Regions from separate parts of the Pseudomonas sp. F007 genome, predicted to be linked through region 1. Evidence: predicted binding sites of a transcription regulator. Region 1 holds the regulator's gene; the other holds the start of a gene.
What was found. Region 1 encodes FliA, which starts transcription of late flagellar genes. Its sites were predicted from a motif close to CTAAAGTTTNNNNNNNNNNNGCCGNTAA; they were not measured.
Positions count from the first base shown of each region.

Region 2: a site for FliA is predicted at 3,142-3,169, ahead of ACZYR5_RS22835 (methyl-accepting chemotaxis protein). Genes of this name have one in related genera too.

Region 1 covers NZ_JBVATA010000007.1:205,236-212,846, forward strand. The annotation lists gene flhA (flagellar biosynthesis protein FlhA) at 1-313, shown strand, start outside; gene flhF (flagellar biosynthesis GTPase FlhF) at 325-1,650, shown strand; gene fleN (flagellar synthesis regulator FleN) at 1,765-2,595, shown strand; gene fliA (RNA polymerase sigma factor FliA) at 2,592-3,332, shown strand; gene ACZYR5_RS18805 (chemotaxis response regulator CheY) at 3,499-3,870, shown strand; gene ACZYR5_RS18810 (protein phosphatase CheZ) at 3,893-4,681, shown strand; gene ACZYR5_RS18815 (chemotaxis protein CheA) at 4,711-6,927, shown strand; gene ACZYR5_RS18820 (protein-glutamate methylesterase/protein-glutamine glutaminase) at 6,978-7,611, shown strand, end outside.
Region 2 covers NZ_JBVATA010000009.1:133,722-141,332, forward strand. The annotation lists gene ccoN (cytochrome-c oxidase, cbb3-type subunit I) at 1-609, opposite strand, end outside; gene ACZYR5_RS22830 (alpha/beta family hydrolase) at 704-1,381, shown strand; gene ACZYR5_RS22835 (methyl-accepting chemotaxis protein) at 1,546-3,111, opposite strand; gene acnA (aconitate hydratase AcnA) at 3,363-6,104, opposite strand; gene rlmM (23S rRNA (cytidine(2498)-2'-O)-methyltransferase RlmM) at 6,303-7,376, shown strand; gene tusA (sulfurtransferase TusA) at 7,444-7,611, shown strand, end outside.

The DNA.
Region 1 (7,611 bases):
GCCTGTGATCACCTTGGAGCCAAGGTTGGAACAAATATTGCTCAACAGTATTCAGAAGGCAGGGCAAGGCGCCGATGAGAGCGTCTTGCTGGAGCCGAGCATGGCCGAGAAGCTGCAGCGTTCGTTGATCGACGCCGCGCAGCGTCAGGAAATGCAAGGTCACCCGGTGATTCTGTTGGTAGCCAGTCCCGTACGCGCGATGCTCTCGCGCTTCGGGCGTCTCGCAGTCCCGGGGTTGCACGTGTTGGCGTATCAGGAGATACCCGACAACAAGCAGGTGACCATCGTTGCGACAGTAGGGCCCAACGGCTGAGGTAGTGGTTTATGCAAGTTAAGCGTTTTTTCGCCGCCGATATGCGTCAGGCCATGAAACTGGTTCGTGATGAGCTGGGCGCCGATGCCGCGATCATCGGTAACCGCCGGATCGCCGGCGGTGTCGAGCTGATGGCTGCCCTCGATTACAAACTCTCGGCGCTGGCGCCGCGGGTGCCGAACGTCGAGCTCGAAGATGAGCTGCGCAAGACCCAGTCGCGGATCGTCACCGCCCAGGCCGAACTGAGCCTGCGTGGCGAAGGCGAAGCCGGCCCGCATGCCAGTCGCCAACTGTTCGCCGGCTTGCCGCTGACTGCTGCCGAGCCGCTGATCGAGCCGACGCTGTCCGAGCCACCACGCCCGGCACCAGCCCCCGCCCCGGCGGCGAGCATCGATCCACGGGCCTACGACGCCATGCGCTCGGAGCTCAATGGCTTGCGCGAACTGCTGGAAGTGCAACTCGGTTCGCTGGCCTGGAACCAGCTGCAAGGCCGCCATCCGCAGCAGGCCAACCTCTGGCGTCGCCTGCAGCGCATAGGCTTGTCCGGCCCGCTGTCGCGCGACCTGCTGGAGCTGACGACCAGTATTGAAGACCCCCGCCAGGCCTGGCGCATGCTGCTGGCGCACCTGGCGCGGATGATCCAGACCCCTGAGGTCGAGCCGCTGGAAGAGGGCGGGGTGATTGCCATGGTCGGCCCGGCCGGCATGGGCAAGACCACCACCCTGGCCAAGCTGGCGGCGCGCTACGTGCTCAAGTACGGCTCGCAGAACATTGCCCTGGTGAGCATGGACAGCTACCGCATCGGCGCCCAGGAACAACTCAAGACCCTGGGACGGATTCTCAACGTCTCGGTGACCCACCTGGATCCCGGTCAATCGCTGGCCCAGGCCCTAGAGCCGGTGCTGCGCAAGCGCGTGGTGCTGATCGACACCGCCGGCCTGCAGGCCAGCGACCCGGCGCTGCGCATGCAGCTGGAAAGCCTTGCCGGGCGCGGGATCAAATCGAAGAATTATCTGGTCCTGGCCACCACGAGCCAGAAGCAGGTGTTGACCGCCGCCTATCACAGTTACAAGCGCTGCGGGCTGGCTGGCTGCATCCTGACTAAACTGGACGAGACGGCCAACCTGGGCGAAGTGTTGAGCCTGGCAATCAGTCATGAATTGCCGGTCGCCTATCTGACCGATGGACCGCGGATCCCGGACGATCTGCACTTGCCGCGCCGGCACCAATTGGTGAGCCGTGCGGTCAGTGTACAAATGCAGGAAGAACCCAGCGAAGAAGCCATGGCTGATATGTTCGCTGACCTCTACCACAGTCCTGCCCAACGGGTTGGCTGAGGTATTAATGACTAGATTTGTATCTACATCGATGGCCTGCCATGCATTGTTCGCCCGCGAACGCGCAGCCAGTCATGTAGCCCGCGTCTAAGCAAGACAAGGTATAGAAAGCACATGGGCAGCATGCATCCCGTACAGGTGATCGCGGTGACCGGCGGCAAGGGTGGCGTCGGTAAGACTAACGTTTCAGTGAACTTGTCCCTGGCTCTGGCAGAGCTCGGGCGGCGCGTCATGCTGCTGGACGCCGACCTGGGTCTGGCGAACGTCGACGTCCTGCTGGGGCTGACGCCCAAGCGCACCCTGGCCGACGTGATCGAGGGCCGCTGCGAACTGCGCGACGTGTTGCTGCAGGGGCCTGGCGGGATTCGCATCGTGCCGGCCGCTTCCGGCACCCAGAGCATGGTGCACCTGAGCCCGGCGCAGCACGCGGGCCTGATCCAGGCCTTCAGCGACATCGGTGACAACCTCGACGTGCTGGTGATCGACACCGCTGCTGGCATCGGCGAATCGGTGGTCAGCTTCGTCCGCGCGGCTCAGGAAGTGCTGCTGGTGGTCTGCGACGAACCGACCTCGATCACCGATGCCTACGCCCTGATCAAGCTGCTCAACCGTGACTACGGGATGAATCGTTTCCGCGTGCTGGCCAACATGGCGCAGAGCCCGCAGGAGGGACGCAACCTGTTCGCCAAGTTGACCAAGGTCACGGATCGCTTCCTGGATGTCGCCCTACAATACGTCGGTGCGGTGCCGTACGACGAAAGCGTGCGCAAGGCCGTACAGAAGCAGCGCGCGGTGTACGAAGCGTTCCCGCGTTCCAAGTGCGCCCTGGCTTTCCGGGCCATCGCGCAGAAAGTCGATACCTGGCCATTGCCTGCCAATCCGCGCGGGCATCTGGAGTTTTTTGTCGAGCGTCTGGTGCAACAAACCGCGGGTCCGGTGCTATGACCGCGAGCGGTTACAACCTGTACAAGCAGTCGGCGCGTGACGCGCAGTACGAGCTGATCGAGCGTTACGCGCCACTGGTAAAACGTATTGCCTACCACCTGCTGGCGCGTTTGCCGGCCAGCGTTCAGGTCGAGGACCTGATCCAGGCGGGGATGATTGGCCTGCTGGAAGTGTCGACCAAGTACGACGCCAGCAAGGGCGCCAGTTTCGAGACCTATGCCGGGATTCGTATTCGGGGCGCGATGCTCGACGAAGTCCGCAAAGGGGACTGGGCGCCACGCTCGGTCCACCGCAATACCCGTATGGTCAGTGATGCGATTCGCACAATTGAAGCTAAAACCGGACGTGACGCTAAAGATCACGAGGTTGCGGCCGAACTCCAATTGAGTCTCGATGATTACTACGGGATTTTGAATGACACCTTGGGCAGTCGCCTGTTCAGCTTCGACGACCTGTTGCAGGACGGCGAGCATGAAGGGCTGCATGAGGATGGCGCGAGTGCTCATCAAGAGCCGTCGCGCGACCTGGAAGACGAGCGCTTCCAGGCAGCGTTGGCGGACGCGATTGCCAATTTGCCGGAGCGTGAGCGACTGGTGTTGGCGCTGTACTACGACGAAGAGCTGAACCTCAAGGAAATCGGCGAGGTACTGGGGGTCAGCGAGTCGCGGGTCAGCCAGTTACACAGCCAGTGCGCGGCCCGTTTGCGGGGGCGTTTGGGAGAGTGGCGAGCGCGCTGACAGCAGTGTGGGGACACTGCGTACGACAGTGGGGCGGCGACAAGCCGGTCCGCTGCTCATCCGTTGTGCTCCATACCGTGGTCGAGTGCTCTGCCTGATTGATTGAATGGCGTGCCCAGGTGCTGGGCGCGTTTAAGACTGCTTGGAGGTCGAATTGGACAAGAACATGAAAATCCTCATCGTTGATGACTTCTCAACGATGCGGCGGATCATCAAGAACCTGTTGCGTGACCTCGGTTTCACCAACACGGTCGAGGCAGACGACGGCAATACCGCCATTCCTCTGCTCAACAGCGGCAGCATCGACTTTCTGGTCACGGACTGGAACATGCCTGGCATGACCGGCATCGACCTGCTGCGCCACGTGCGCGCCGACGAAAAACTCAAGCACTTGCCGGTGCTGATGGTGACTGCCGAAGCCAAGCGCGAGCAGATCATCGAAGCCGCCCAGGCCGGGGTAAACGGCTATGTGGTCAAGCCGTTCACGGCGCAGGCGTTGAAAGAGAAGATCGAGAAAATCTTCGAACGCATCGGTTGATGATTGGCGCCACGGGGGAGCTATGGAACTACAGGAAACATCACAGGGCGATTTCGAGTCGACCCTGAAAAAACACGCGGTCGAACTGGTCGAAAGCCTTGAGAAAGGCAAGTTCGGCGACGCGGTGCAATTGATCCATGAGCTCAACCAGACCCGTGACCGCGGCCTGTACCAGGAAGTCGGCAAGCTCACCCGTGAGCTGCACAGCGCGATCGTCAATTTCCAGATCGATCCGCACATGCCGCAAGCCGAGGAGGTCTCGCAGATCACCGACGCCACCGAGCGCCTGGGCTATGTGGTCAAGCTGACCGAAGCCGCAGCGAACCGCACCATGGACCTGGTGGAAAACGCCACGCCGCTGGTCAATGGCCTGAGCACCGACGCCCAGGCCCTGAGCGCCGACTGGGGACGTTTCATGCGCCGGGAAATCGGCGCCGAAGAGTTCCGCGAGCTGGCTCGCCGGGTCGACGGTTTCCTGACCCGCAGCGCGACCGAGACCCAGATGGTTTCAAGCAACCTCAACGACATTCTGCTGGCCCAGGATTACCAGGACCTGACCGGTCAGGTGATAAAGCGCGTGACCCAACTGGTCACCGAAGTGGAGAGCAATCTGCTCAAGTTGGTGCTGATGGCCAGCCAGGTCGACCGCTTCGCCGGCATCGAACATGACCGCGCAGCGATCCTTGCCGAAAAAAATCCGCAAAAACATACGGCGCAGGGTGAAGGTCCGCAGATTCATGCCGATAAACGTGAAGACGTGATGTCCGGTCAGGACGATGTCGACGATTTGCTTTCGAGCCTGGGTTTCTAGGTTCAGACCTTTTTTAGGAGCACCCATTCATGAGCTTCGGCGCCGATGAAGAAATCCTTCAGGATTTTCTGGTTGAGGCCGGCGAAATTCTCGAGCAACTGTCCGAGCAACTGGTCGAGCTGGAAAGCCGACCGGATGACGCGGATTTGCTCAATGCCATTTTTCGCGGTTTCCACACTGTAAAAGGAGGCGCCGGCTTCCTCCAGCTCAACGAACTGGTGGAGTGCTGCCACATCGCCGAGAACGTGTTCGACATCCTGCGCAAGGGTGAGCGACGCGTCGACTCGGAGCTGATGGACGTGGTCCTGGAAGCACTGGATGCGGTCAACGGCATGTTCGGCGAAGTGCGTGAGCGCGCGCCGATCACCGCTGCCACCCCTGAGCTGCTGGCCGCCCTGGCGCGCCTGGCGGAACCGCAGTCGGCGGATCAAGTGGCGCCGGTCGCGGCTGAGCCGGTGCCGGCCAGCGATTCGGGTGACATCACCGACAATGAATTCGAACTGCTGCTCGACTCGCTGAACGCGGTCAAGGAGCAGGCCGAAGCAGCCCCTGCGCCGGTCGTGGAAGCGGCCAGCGGCAGCGATGAAATCACCGACGCCGAGTTCGAGTCGCTGCTCGATCAACTGCACGGCAAGGGTCAGTTCGCCGTCGATTCCCTGGTCTCGGCGGCGCAGCCTGCAGAACCGGCACCCGCGGCTGCGGCGGTTGAAAGCAACGAAATTACCGACGACGAATTTGAAGCCCTGCTCGACCAGTTGCACGGCAAGGGCCAGTTTGCAGTTGACGCGCTGGAGTCGGCGATTGCTTCGGTGCCGGCGCCAGTGCAAGCGCAAGCGTCGGCCGTCGGTAGCGATCTGATTTCCGATCACGAGTTCGAATCCCTGCTCGACGAATTGCACGGCAAGGGCAAGTTCTCGCCCGAGGTCGGCACTGCCGAGTCCTCGGTGGCCAGCGCTCCGGTGGCGGCACCTGTGGCCAAGCCGGTCGCGGCCGTCAGCGAAGCCAAGGCGCCGGCGCCGAAGCCGGCACCGGCCCGGGCTGCGGCGCCGGCGCCAGCGGAAAAACCGGCGAGCGAGGCCGAGACCACCGTGCGGGTCGACACCGCGCGCCTCGACGAAATCATGAACATGGTCGGCGAGCTGGTGCTGGTACGTAACCGCCTGGTGCGCCTGGGGCTCAACAGCGGCGACGAGGCCATGTCCAAGGCGGTGTCGAACCTCGACGTGGTTACCGCCGACCTGCAGACCGCGGTGATGAAAACCCGGATGCAGCCGATCAAGAAGGTCTTCGGGCGTTTCCCTCGACTGGTTCGCGACCTCGCGCGTCAGCTCAAGAAAGAGATCAACCTGGAGTTGGTCGGCGAAGACACCGACCTCGACAAGAACCTGGTCGAAGCCCTGGCCGACCCGCTGGTGCACTTGGTGCGCAACGCGGTCGACCACGGCATCGAGTCGCCGGAAGAACGTGAAGCTTCGGGCAAGTCCCGGGGCGGCAAGGTGGTGCTGGCGGCCGAGCAGGAAGGCGACCATATCCTGCTGTCGATTTCCGACGACGGCAAAGGCATGGACCCCAACGTCCTGCGCGCCATCGCGGTGAAACGCGGGGTGATGGACAAGGATGCGGCTGATCGCCTCAGCGACACCGAGTGCTACAACCTGATTTTCGCCCCGGGGTTCTCGACCAAGACCGAGATTTCCGACGTCTCCGGCCGAGGCGTCGGCATGGACGTGGTGAAGACCAAGATCTCCCAGCTCAACGGCTCGATCAACATCTACTCGGCCAAGGGCCAGGGTTCGAAGATCGTCATCAAGGTGCCGTTGACCCTGGCGATCATGCCGACCCTGATGGTCATGCTCGGCAACCAGGCGTTCGCCTTCCCGCTGGTCAACGTCAACGAAATCTTCCACCTCGACCTGTCGCGCACCAACGTGGTCGACGGCCAGGAAGTGGTGATCGTGCGCGACAAGGCGTTGCCGCTGTTTTACCTCAAGCGCTGGCTGGTCAGCTCCGCCGCTCATGAAGAGCAGCGCGAAGGCCATGTTGTGATCCTTTCGGTGGGCACGCAGCGGATCGGCTTTGTCGTCGATCAGTTGGTGGGCCAGGAAGAAGTGGTCATCAAGCCGTTGGGCAAAATGCTCCAGGGAACGCCGGGCATGTCGGGCGCCACCATTACCGGTGACGGTCGCATCGCGTTGATTCTCGATGTTCCGAGCATGCTCAAGCGTTACGCCGCACGGCGGATTTGATTCTGGCATCGCGGGGCAGCCCATGCCCCGCGGCGTCTAATGGAGTGTTTATGGCAGTCAAAGTCCTGGTGGTGGATGATTCCGGTTTTTTCCGCCGCCGCGTCTCGGAAATCCTTTCGGCAGACCCGAATATCCAGGTGGTCGGTACCGCGACCAATGGTAAAGAGGCGATCGATCAGGCGCTGGCCCTCAAGCCCGACGTGATCACCATGGACTACGAGATGCCGATGATGGATGGCATCACCGCAGTGCGGCACATCATGCAGCGCTGCCCGACCCCGGTCTTGATGTTCTCCTCGCTGACTCATGAAGGCGCGCGGGTGACCCTCGATGCGCTGGACGCGGGGGCGGTGGATTTCCTGCCGAAGAATTTCGAAGACATCTCGCGCAACCCGGAGAAGGTCAAGCAACTGCTGTGCGAAAAGGTCCACAGCATTTCCCGCAGTAACCGTCGGATCAGTGCCTATCGGGCACCGAGTGCGCCTGTTGCCGCGCCGGCTCCAGTTCCGACTCCCGCAAGCAGCTTTTCCCACAGCCCGGTCGCGCCACGTCCGACGCCGACGCCTGTTGTCGCACCTGTGCCTAGCCGTGCAGCCGCGCCGAGCCCGGCGTCGCCGGCCCCCAAGCGCAAGGCCTACAAGTTGGTGGCCATTGGCACCTCCACCGGCGGCCCGGTTGCCCTGC
Region 2 (7,611 bases), on a different contig from region 1:
CCACTGCACCATGGCGTCGGTCGCACCGGCATACACCGAGTAGGACTTGGTCAGGCTGACCGGCAGTTCCATGTTGTTGACGATGTGCAGGATGGCAACGGTGATGATGAAGGCGCCGAAGAACCAGTTGCCGACGTAGATGTGCTTGGTCTTGCGCTTCATCAGCGTGCCGAAGAACACGATGGCGTAGGCGACCCAGACGATGGTGATCAGGATGTCGATCGGCCATTCCAGCTCGGCGTATTCCTTGGAACTGGTGTAGCCCAGTGGCAGGGTGATGGCCGCCAGCAGAATCACCAACTGCCAGCCCCAGAACGTGAACGCGGCGATTTTCGGCGCGAACAGCTGGGTCTGGCAGGTACGTTGCACCGAGTAGAACGAGGCGGCAAACAGCGCGCAGCCACCAAAGGCGAAGATCACCGCGTTGGTGTGCAGCGGGCGCAGGCGACCGAAGCTGGTCCACGGCAGGTTGAAGTTCAGTTCGGGCCAGACCAATTGCGCCGCGAGAAAAACCCCGAGGCCCATGCCGACGATGCCCCATACCACCGTCATAATGGCGAATTGGCGGACCACCTTGTAGTTATAGGCGGTACTTGTAGAAGTGTTCATGGTTCCCCATCCACGGTTCAGCCGAAGCGAGCGACTGCAAGGCAGCGACTCTCCCTTCGCCTGGAGTTATAGGCAGATTAAAAGCGAGGCAAGCATGGACAATGAGCACAACGCCAGTATTGACGGGGATCAATGGGCGCAGTGTGTGCAGGACAATGGCTGGCTGTGGAACGCGGCGGCTGGCAAGGCTTCGCCGACACTGATCCTCGCCCATGGCGCTGGCGCCCCGATGGACAGCGACTGGATGAGCGACATGGCTGCACGCCTTGCTGCACAAGGCGTGAACGTAGTGCGCTTCGAGTTTCCCTACATGGCGCAGCGGCGTCTGGACGGTGGTAAGCGCCCGCCAAACCCGGCGCCGAAACTCCTGGAATGCTGGCGAGAGGTGTACGCCCAAGTGCGACGCCATGTCACTGGGCCTTTGGCGATTGGCGGCAAGTCCATGGGCGGGCGCATGGCCAGTTTGCTCGCCGATGAGGTGGCGGCGGATGCGTTGGTGTGCCTGGGTTATCCGTTCTATGCGGTGGGCAAGCCGGAGAAGCCGCGGGTCGAGCATCTGGAGGGGCTGAAAACCCGGACTTTGATCGTGCAGGGAGAACGGGATGCGTTGGGTAATCGCGAGGCGGTCGAGCGTTACGCACTATCACCGAGTATTGAAGTGCTGTGGCTGGTGGCAGGCGATCATGACCTGAAGCCGTTGAAGGCTTCAGGCTTTACCCATGAGCAGCATCTGGCGACGGCGGCGGGGCGGGTGGCGGCGTTTCTTCAGTGAGATTCTTGCCAGCAGGTCTGGCCTCTTCGCGGGCAAGCCCGGTCACCACCTTGTAGGAGCGGGCTTGCCCGCGAAGAGGCCTGTGAGAGCAGCACACCTTTCAGCCCGACAATAAAAAACCCGGAAGCTCTCGCCATCCGGGTTTTTTGATATTGCCAGGGCGATCAGCGGTTAAACCGCTCCACCAACGAATACTGGGTATTCGCGGTCTTGGTCAGCTCTTCACTCAACAGCGCCGAGTTCTGTGCCTGCTCCGAGGTCTGGTCGGCCAGTTCGGAGATGTTGCTGATGTTGCGGCTGATTTCCTCGGCCACCGCGCTTTGCTCTTCGGTGGCGGCGGCGATCTGGGTGGTCATGTCGGTGATATTGGCCACCGCCTCGCTGATCCCCACCAGCGCCTGATCGGCTTCCAGCACCCGCGCCACACCTTCTTCGGCCTGACGATGCCCGGCTTCCATGGTCTGCACGGCGGTGCTGGCGGTTTGCTGGAGCTTGGCGATCAGGCTGTGGATCTGCCCGGTGGATTCGCTGGTGCGTTGCGCCAATTGCCGCACTTCGTCGGCCACCACGGCAAAGCCGCGGCCCATCTCGCCAGCACGGGCGGCTTCGATGGCGGCATTGAGGGCGAGCAGGTTGGTCTGGTCGGCAATGCCCTTGATCACATCGACTACGCCGCCGATTTCGTCGCTGTCCTTGGCCAGTTGGGTGACGGTCAGGCCGGTTTCGCCGACCACCACTGACAGGCGCTGGATGGCTTCACGGGTTTCCCCGGCAATATCGCGGCCACGCCCGGTCAGGCGATTGGCTTCCTGGGTGGCGTCAGCGGTGCGCTGCACGTGGCTGGCGACTTCCTGGGTGGTGGCGGCCATCTGGTTGACCGCCGTGGCCACCTGTTCGGTCTCGACGCGCTGACGCTCCAGGCCGCTGGAGCTGTCGTGGGCCAGTTGATCGGACTGACGAGCTTGGCCGGTCAGGTGCTCGGCGGTGTCCTGCAGGCGGGTCAGGCAGGTTTTCAGGCGTGCTTCCTGACTGAGGATCGACATTTCCAGACGCGCCTGGGCGCCGCGGCTATCGGTGTACATCTGCGCGATCAGCGGGTCGGAGGTGGTTTGCTCGGCCAGGCGCAGCAAGCGCTTGAGGCCGCGCTGCTGCCAGCTCAAACCGAGCAGGCCCAGCGGCACCGAGAGGCCGGCAGCCAGGGCAAAGCCCCATTGCGAATTAAGGGTGGCGCCGATCATGAAACTTAATTGGCTGACCAGGATGAACGGCAGCCAATCCTGCAGCACCGGCAACCACTTGTCGCGCTGGGGAACGGCGGACTTACCCTGGTTGATGCGCTGGTACAGGGTTTCGGCGCGGCGGATCTGTTCGGCGGTCGGCTTGACCCGCACCGACTCGTAGCCGACCACCTGGTTGCCGTCGAACACCGGCGTCACATAGGCGTTGACCCAATAGTGGTCACCGTTCTTGCAGCGATTCTTGACAATGCCCATCCATGGCAGGCCTTGTTTCAGTGTGCCCCACATGTGCGCGAACACCGCCGATGGCACGTCGGGGTGACGGACCAGGTTGTGCGGCGCACGGATCAGTTCTTCCCGGGAAAAACCACTGATCTCGACGAATGCATCGTTGCAGTAGTTGATCACGCCCTTGGCATCGGTGGTGGAGATCAACCGTTGCTGAGCCGGGAAGGTCCGTTCGCGCTGTGTAATGGGCTGGTTGTTACGCATGGCTGTTTCAATCCGCAAGGCTTTGACAGGGTTTCGGCCAGCCTGGCGAAATGTTGAAATTATTTTTCAACAATGGGCCATGCGTCGCAAAATGACTGGTGCGTCATGACTCGAATCATACCCGGACCCTGTAGGAGCGAGCCTGCTCGCGAAAAACCTGAGACCGCCGCGGCGTGTCAGGTTTTGAGCGTTATCGTTGACGTTTTTCGCGAGCAAGCTCGCTCCTACAGAGGAGGGTGGGCGGCGTGGCCCTATCCCGCAATCAACTGCCGCAACACATAATGCAAAATCCCCCCCGCCTTGAAGTACTCCACTTCGTTCAAGGTATCGATCCGGCACAGCACCTCGATCCTCTCGCTGCTGCCATCCTCCCGGGTAATGATCAGCGGCAGGTTCATCCGCGGTGTCAGTTCGACGCCACTGAGACCCTGGATGCTCAAGGTTTCCTTGCCGGTCAGCTTCAGGCTCTTGCGGTTCTGATCGAGCTTGAACTGCAGCGGCAGGACGCCCATGCCCACCAGGTTGGAGCGGTGGATCCGCTCGAAGCTCTCGGCGATCACCGCCTTGATCCCCAGCAGGTTGGTGCCCTTGGCGGCCCAGTCGCGGCTGGAGCCGGTGCCGTATTCCTGGCCGGCGATCACCACCAGTGGCGTGCCGCTGGCTTGATAGCGCATCGCTGCGTCGTAGATCGCCAGTTTTTCGCCACTGGGGATGTACAGGGTGTTGCCACCTTCTTCGCCGCCCAGCATTTCGTTGCGGATACGGATGTTGGCAAAGGTGCCGCGCATCATCACTTCATGGTTGCCGCGCCGTGAGCCGTAGGAGTTGAAATCCCGTGGTTCCACGCCTTGCTCACGCAGGTAGCGCCCGGCCGGGCTGTCGGTCTTGATGTTGCCGGCGGGGGAGATGTGGTCGGTGGTCACCGAATCGCCGAGCAGGGCCAATATGCGCGCGTCCTTGACGTCCTCGATCGCCGGCGGTGGGCTGCCAATGCCGTCGAAAAATGGCGGGTGTTGGATGTAGGTGGATGAATCCTGCCAGACGTAGGTCGCCGCTTGTGGCACTTCAATCGCTTGCCATTGCGCATCGCCGGCGAACACCTCGGCGTATTCCTTGTGAAACATCGCGGTGTCGACCTGGCTGACCGCCGCGGCGATTTCCTGGCTGGTGGGCCAGATATCCCGCAGGTACACCGGATTGCCGTTCTGGTCGTTGCCCAGTGGTTCGCTGGCGATGTCGATCCGCACCGTGCCGGCCAGGGCATAGGCCACTACCAAGGGTGGCGAGGCCAGCCAGTTGGTTTTCACCAGCGGGTGGACCCGGCCTTCGAAGTTGCGGTTGCCCGACAGCACCGAGGCGACGGTCAGGTCGGAGCCCTGGATGGCTTTCTCGATCGGCTCCGGCAGCGGCCCGGAGTTGCCGATGCAGGTGGTACAGCCGTAACCCACCAAGGCGAAGCCGAGCTGATCGAGATAAGGCGTCAGGCCCGCGGCCTTGTAATAGTCGGTGACCACCTTGGAGCCGGGGGCCAAGGAACTCTTGACCCAGGGTTTGCGGGTCAGGCCCTTTTCCACGGCCTTTTTCGCCAGCAGTCCGGCGGCCATCATCACGCTCGGGTTGGAGGTGTTGGTGCAGGAGGTAATGGCGGCAATCACCACCGCGCCGTTTTTCAGGCGATAGGTGTGGCCTTCATATTGATAATCCGCCTCGCCGACCAGATCGGCATTGCCCACCGCGACACCGCCGCCGCCCTCACTTTCCAGGCGACCCTCTTCCTTGCTGGTGGGTTTGACCGCCAGGCCGAGGAAGTCGCTGAAGGCCTGGGCGACGTTGGGCAGCGATACCCGGTCCTGCGGGCGTTTCGGCCCGGCAAGACTGGCTTCGACGCTGCTCATGTCCAGCGCCAGGCTGTCGCTGAACTGCGGTTCCTGGCCGGGCAGGCGCCACAGGCCCTGGGCCTTGCTGTAGGCCTCGACCAGCTTGACCACGGCATCGGGCCGCCCGGACAGGCGCAGGTAGTCCAGAGTGACGTCATCCACCGGGAAGAAACCGCAGGTGGCGCCGTACTCCGGCGCCATGTTGGCCAGGGTCGCACGGTCGGCTAATGGCAGCTCTGCCAGGCCATCGCCATAGAACTCGACGAATTTGCCCACCACGCCTTTCTTGCGCAGCATCTGCGTCACCGTCAGAACGAGGTCGGTGGCGGTGATGCCTTCCTTGAGCTTGCCGCTGAGCTTGAAGCCGATCACTTCCGGAATCAGCATCGACACCGGTTGCCCGAGCATCGCCGCTTCCGCTTCGATCCCGCCAACGCCCCAGCCGAGCACGCCGAGGCCGTTGATCATGGTGGTGTGGGAGTCGGTGCCCACCAGGGTGTCGGGAAAGGCGTAGGTGCGGCCGTCTTCTTCCTTGGTCCAGACCGTGCGGCCGAGGTACTCGAGGTTGACCTGGTGGCAGATGCCGGTGCCGGGCGGCACCACGCTGAAATTATCGAACGCGCTCTGGCCCCAGCGCAGGAACGCATATCGCTCCCCGTTACGCTGCATTTCGATGTCGACGTTCTGTTCGAACGCACCGCTGCTGGCAAAGGCGTCGACCATCACCGAGTGGTCGATCACCAGGTCCACCGGCGACAGCGGATTGATCCGCTGCGGATCGCCACCGGCCTTGGCCATGGCGGCGCGCATGGCCGCGAGGTCGACCACCGCCGGCACGCCGGTGAAGTCCTGCATCAGCACACGCGCCGGGCGGTACTGGATTTCCCGGTCGCTGCGCCGCTCCTTGAGCCAGCCGGCGAGGGCCTTGAGATCGGTGCCGGTGACGGTCTTGCCGTCCTCCCAGCGCAGCAGGTTTTCCAGCAGGACTTTCAGGGACATCGGCAACGCATCGAGGTTGCCCAGGGCTTTGGCGGCTTCCGGCAAGCTGAAGTAATGGTAGGTCCGGTCGTCGACTGGCAGGGTCTTGAGGGTTTTCAGGCTATCGAGGGACGGCATTGAAGTCACTCCTTTGAGTCCGCACGGCTACGGACTGACGGGACGGGCAGAGCACTAAACCTAGCGCTGTTTTCAGTAGCTGGCTAATAACTGGACTCTATGGGCAAGTCCAAGGTTCCGAAGTCAGCTATCATGCGCCGGTTTTCGTGACAGGCTTTGCTACAGGGCAAGTTTGCGCACAATTGCCCAGGAGATTTAATGAACACGCTCTTTATGCATTGCCGTCCAGGTTTCGAAGGCGAAGTCTGCTCGGAAATCGCCGATCTCGCTGCACACCTGAATGTGTCCGGTTACGCCAAGGCCAAGCCGAACACCGCTTGTGCCGAATTTGTCTGCACTGAAGCCGACGGTGCCGAGCGCCTGATGCGTGGCCAACGCTTTTCGCAGTTGATCTTCCCGCGGCAATGGGCGCGCGGCACCTTCATCGACTTGCCGGAAACCGACCGCATCAGCGTGATCCTCGCCCACATGGCCGATTTTCCGGTGTGTGGCAGCCTGTGGCTGGAGATGGTCGACACCAACGACGGCAAAGAGCTGTCGAACTTCTGCAAGAAATTCGAAGTGCACCTGCGCAAGGCGCTGATCGCCGCCGGCAAGCTGGTGGACGATGCGCACAAGCCGCGCCTGCTGCTGACCTTCAAGAGCGGTCGTGAAGTGTTCCTTGGCCTGGCCGAAGCGAACAACTCGGCGATGTGGCCGATGGGTATTCCGCGTTTGAAATTCCCCCGCGAGGCGCCGAGCCGCTCGACCCTCAAGCTGGAAGAGGCCTGGCACCACTTCATCCCCCGCGAACAATGGGACGAGCGCCTGCACAGCGACATGACCGGCGTCGACCTCGGCGCCGCGCCGGGCGGCTGGACCTGGCAACTGGTCAACCGCGGCATGCTGGTCACCGCCATCGACAACGGTCCGATGGCCGAAAGCCTGATGGACACGGGTCTGGTGCAACACCTAATGGCCGATGGTTTTACCTTCAAGCCCAAGCAGCCGGTGGATTGGATGGTCTGCGACATCGTCGAGAAACCGGCGCGCAACGCCGCCATGCTCGAAGAGTGGATCGGCGAAGGGCATTGCCGTGAGGCGGTGGTCAACCTGAAGCTGCCGATGAAGCAGCGTTACGCCGAGGTCAAGCGCTTGCTCGAGCGCATCGAGGAAGGCTTTAAGGCCCGTGGAATCAAGGTCGACATTGGCTGCAAGCAGCTGTATCACGACCGCGAGGAAGTGACCTGCCACCTGCGTCGGCATGATGTGAGCAAGCCAAAGAAACGCTGAGTTCGCGTCACAGATGACGATACCCCCGGCATTGCGCGACAATGCCGGTCAGTTTCAGGAGTCCACCATGAGTGAAATGATCAACACGCCGGTCGACGGCACCCTCGACGCCACAGGCCTGAATTGCCCGGAGCCGGTGATGATGCTGCACCAGCACATCCGCGACCTGGTCCCCGGTGGCCTGCTCAAGGTCATCGCCACCGACCCCTCGACCCGCCGCGATATTCCCAAGTTT